One region of the Alkalihalobacillus pseudalcaliphilus genome, then DNA from elsewhere that is predicted to be linked to it. Evidence: a T-box and tRNA genes for the amino acid it is inferred to sense, from the RefSeq annotation. Region 1 holds a T-box; the other holds one or more tRNA genes.

Region 1 (2,255 bases):
CGGCCTTCATTAGATGGTAAAGCTCCGTCTGTTACCGCAAAAGCAACGGTTCTTACGTGATCAGCAATGACTTTAAATGAAACATCCGTCTCTTTAGCATCACCGTAATTAACCGCTGTTAATTGGCTAGTCGCTTCAATAATTGGGACGAATAAATCCGTATCAAAATTAGTAGGAACATCTTGAATGACTGACACCATACGCTCTAACCCCATACCTGTATCAATATTTTTCTTTGGTAACGGTGTATACGTACCATCTGGATTATGGTTAAATTGTGAAAATACAAGGTTCCATACTTCTAAATAACGGTCATTTTCCCCACCCGGATATAATTCAGGATTTGTTGGATCATCCCCATAAGATGGACCACGGTCATAGAAGATTTCTGTATTCGGACCACTTGGACCTTCTCCAATATCCCAGAAGTTACCTTCTAAACGAATAATTCTTTCTGTTGGTACTTTGATATTATTTTCCCAGTATGCATAAGCTTCGTGATCTTCAGGGTGTACCGTTACAGATAATTTCTCAGGATCAAAACCAATCCACTTCTCATCTGTCAAAAACTCCCATGCCCATTCAATCGCTTCTTCTTTAAAATACTCACCAATCGAGAAATTTCCAAGCATTTCAAAAAAAGTATGGTGACGAGCGGTTTTCCCCACGTTCTCAATATCATTCGTACGGATCGACTTTTGAGCATTTACAATTCTGGGATTCTCAGGGATAACACGACCATCAAAATATTTCTTTAATGTTGCTACACCACTATTAATCCATAATAAAGACGGATCTTCATGAGGTACAAGCGACGCACTCGGTTCAACATCATGACCTTTTTCTTTAAAGAAATCTAAAAACATTTGTCTTACTTGTGCAGAGGTTAGCTTTTTCATCTCTTTACTCTCCTTTTCATTACAGTGATTAGCATTAGGTTCTCACGCGAAGTACTATACAAGCTTATATAAAAAAAACTCGCCCCCTATGGAAAGGGACGAGATATTCTCACGCGGTACCACCCTAATTTATAAACAAATTAATAACCTGTTCATATCTTAAGTGCCTTAACGCGGCTAACGGTAGGTTTTGCCTACACTCTGGAGTAGCTTTCTGTAAAAAGTGATCATAGGATTCCTTTCAGCCTAGAGAATCCCTCTCTTTATGTTTTCTTACATACTCATTCCATCAACGTCTTACCTGTATATGGTTTAGTTTCCCTTTTATTATAGAAAGTCGTTACGCAAAAGTCAATGTTTCATCAAATGCAAACGCAAGTGTAATAAGGTAACTTTAATAACAGCCAAAATAGGCACCGCTAAAAGTAGTCCCACAACCCCTCCTATTTCTACTCCTATTAATAAGGCGAAAATAATAAGTAACGGATGCATATGTAAAGTTCTTCCGACAATAATAGGAGACAAAATATTCCCTTCAATTTGCTGAATAATAAAAAGAATGACGACTGTGAGAATCCCCGTATGCACGGAGTCCATTAACGCGACAATAACTGCTGGAACTGCTCCTATAATCGGCCCAAAGTAAGGAATAATATCACAAGCACCTATAAATAACCCGAGTAAAATAGCATAAGGCACACCGAGTAACCATAAGCCTACAGTTGCGAGGATAAAGACACAAATTGATACAAGAATTTGTCCTCTAATATAACTCCCAATCGAATGATCGACATCTTTGGCATAACGATGTAGCGAAGCACGATATTTTTTAGGGGACAGATACCAAGCAACCTTTTGTATTAGATCGTAATCTTTCAAAAAATAAAATACTAAAAATGGAATAACAGCCAAAGCGAGTGCCGATTGTAAGATTGAAATAGCCACTTTTTCAACTTGATCAAGAGCCCGTATTCCTAGCTTTTCAATTTGTGTTGTCCATTCATCGACATGGGTGGAGAGTGGTGCTGGCAAGCGTTCGATCTGCTCGCTGATTTGCTCAATATATTGCTGTAAATGAGAAAATTGCTGTGGCAGGAGTTGCATTGCCTCTTGAACTTGCTCAATGATAAAAGGCACCCCTAAAATGGCAGCAAAAACAATCGTTCCAATTAGCACTAGAAATACTATAAGCACACTTAAAGTTCGGGACAACCCGTATTGATGGAGTCCTTCCACAATCGGATGCAATAAATAGGTTATCGTAGCCGCTAGTAAAAATGGCCAAAATAAAGCTTGAGCCACGACCCAGACAGGCTCAAAAGCAGGTGCCAAAGCAATAAACACATAGATAATTGC
Region 2 (2,255 bases), on a different contig from region 1:
TTAGCCTCATCACAATCCCGCCTTTTCCAGAAAATAAAAAAGCACTTCTCTTTCCATAACCAGAAAGAAAAGTGCTTTTGGTGATCCAATCAGACACTTTTTACAATATGAAGTTACTTACCTTCAGCACTTCGATGATACACTTTTTTGGAGGTATAAAAACAATGAATACTAACTGTTGTCAGCTATACCGACATTCTATTCAAACAAATCCGATGTGTCAACTAAGTTTTAAGATTAATTTGAATTTTCATCCTAAAGTCACATAGTACCCTCTTCAAGATTGAATAAAGTGCCCATTTGTAATGATAGAGATAGATATAGCAGCTGCTGCTATATCATAAAATAAAACATTAAACATGAGGGGAATCAAAAGCTGAGCTGTGAGTAAGGGACGAACTTTAGAGATTTGTTCGATGCTCTGAAATATTATGTAATGTCGACATGTTATAGCCTTTTTTCTCTCTAAATCATGTCCACCATTGCTTCCCATCGGCATGATCCGGCCTTTTTTCCTCCTACATCATGTCCACCAACGCTTCTCATCGACATGATCCGGTCCTTTTTTAACTTACATCATGTCGACCATTGCTTCTCATCGACATGATCTCGGCTTTTTTCCTCCTACATCATGTCGACCAACGCTTCTCATCGGCATGATCCGGCCTTTTTTCCTCCTACATCATGTCGACCAACGCTTCTCATCGACATGATCCGTCCCTTTTTTAATCTACATCATGTCGACCATTGCTTCTCATCGACATGATCCGGTCCTTTTTTAACCTACATCATGTCGACCAACGCTTCTCATCGACATGATCCGGTCCTTTTTCAACCTACATCATGTCGACCATTGCTTCTCATCGACATGATCCGGTCCTTTTTTCAACCTACATCATGTCGACCATTGCTTTTCATCGACATGATCCGGTCCTTTTTTAACCTGCATCATGTCGACCATTGCTTTTCATCGACATGATCCGGTCCTTTTTCAACCTACATCATGTCGACCAACACTAACTCGACATGATCGACCCTATTTCCTTCCATGCTCCTAACAATTCAAACCAATCTATAAGTCCTAACAAACCGATCAAAAAACTCTAAGAACAAGGACTACCTCATTCTTAGAGTTTTATATAAATATGGAGCCTAGCGGGATCGAACCGCTGACCTCCTGCGTGCAAAGCAGGCGCTCTCCCAGCTGAGCTAAGGCCCCTCAATTTTTGGAGCGGAAGACGGGATTCGAACCCGCGACCCCCACCTTGGCAAGGTGGTGTTCTACCACTGAACTACTTCCGCTAAACAAAATGCTGCTTAATCTATTAAGCAGCATTCTAAGTATGAGCCATGAAGGACTTGAACCTTCGACCCTCTGATTAAAAGTCAGATGCTCTACCGACTGAGCTAATGGCTCTAATGGCTGGGCTAGCTGGATTCGAACCAACGCATGACGGAATCAAAATCCGTTGCCTTACCGCTTGGCGATAGCCCAATAAAACAAATGGTGGAGGGGGACGGATTCGAACCGCCGAACCCGGAGGGAGCGGATTTACAGTCCGCCGCGTTTAGCCACTTCGCTACCCCTCCACAAAAGATGCCGGCCAGAGGACTTGAACCCCCAACCTACTGATTACAAGTCAGTTGCTCTACCAGTTGAGCTAGGCCGGCATAGATAAGGTGTATAAAATAAAATGGTGGAGGATGACGGGTTCGAACCGCCGACCCCCTGCTTGTAAGGCAGGTGCTCTCCCAGCTGAGCTAATCCTCCATTTTAACTGCGGATAAGCTTCGATTTTCTTCGGTTAGTTCGTAATTCTCCTTCAGTCACGTACGGGGTACGCTCCTTCTTTCGAACACTTCCTAATCCTCGATCTTCTTGCTTCTCCTTGTTAACAGTCCTTTTAGCTTCGAATTTCTTCGGCTAGTTCGTGATTCTCTTTCAGTCACGTACGGAGGTACGCTCCTTCTTTCGAACACTTCCTAATCCTCGATCTTCTCGCTTCTCCTTGTTAACAGTCAAAAGTTATAACTGTATGTAAAAAAATATATGGTGACCCGTACGGGATTCGAACCCGTGTTACCGCCGTGAAAGGGCGGTGTCTTAACCGCTTGACCAACGGGCCACTTCATTAATTCCTTACTGACAAAAAATATTATACCCAAATAGATTAAAAAAGACAAGCCTTTTTACAACTTTTTTTATTTTTAATTTTAGAAGGATAAACAGTTGAAAATAAGAACGTATGTTTGTA

What was found. The T-box of region 1 lies ahead of alaS (alanine--tRNA ligase). A T-box ahead of a tRNA ligase gene usually reads a tRNA of that ligase, here a tRNA-Ala.
Region 2: it has a tRNA-Ala gene. The T-box ahead of alaS (alanine--tRNA ligase) is inferred to sense a tRNA for this amino acid. The anticodon was not compared.

What each region holds. Positions count from the first base shown of each region.
Region 1 covers NZ_JAQQWS010000001.1:1,134,643-1,136,897, forward strand. Annotated here, with positions in the region: gene alaS (alanine--tRNA ligase) at 1-899, opposite strand, end outside; T-box leader at 991-1,201, opposite strand; gene PQ479_RS05750 (AI-2E family transporter) at 1,251-2,255, opposite strand, start outside.
Region 2 covers NZ_JAQQWS010000013.1:72,640-74,894, forward strand. Annotated here, with positions in the region: gene PQ479_RS18830 (sulfonate ABC transporter substrate-binding protein) at 1-10, opposite strand, end outside; tRNA gene PQ479_RS18835 (tRNA-Ala) at 1,147-1,219, opposite strand; tRNA gene PQ479_RS18840 (tRNA-Gly) at 1,228-1,302, opposite strand; tRNA gene PQ479_RS18845 (tRNA-Lys) at 1,345-1,417, opposite strand; tRNA gene PQ479_RS18850 (tRNA-Gln) at 1,421-1,495, opposite strand; tRNA gene PQ479_RS18855 (tRNA-Tyr) at 1,506-1,590, opposite strand; tRNA gene PQ479_RS18860 (tRNA-Thr) at 1,599-1,671, opposite strand; tRNA gene PQ479_RS18865 (tRNA-Val) at 1,696-1,771, opposite strand; tRNA gene PQ479_RS18870 (tRNA-Glu) at 2,052-2,126, opposite strand.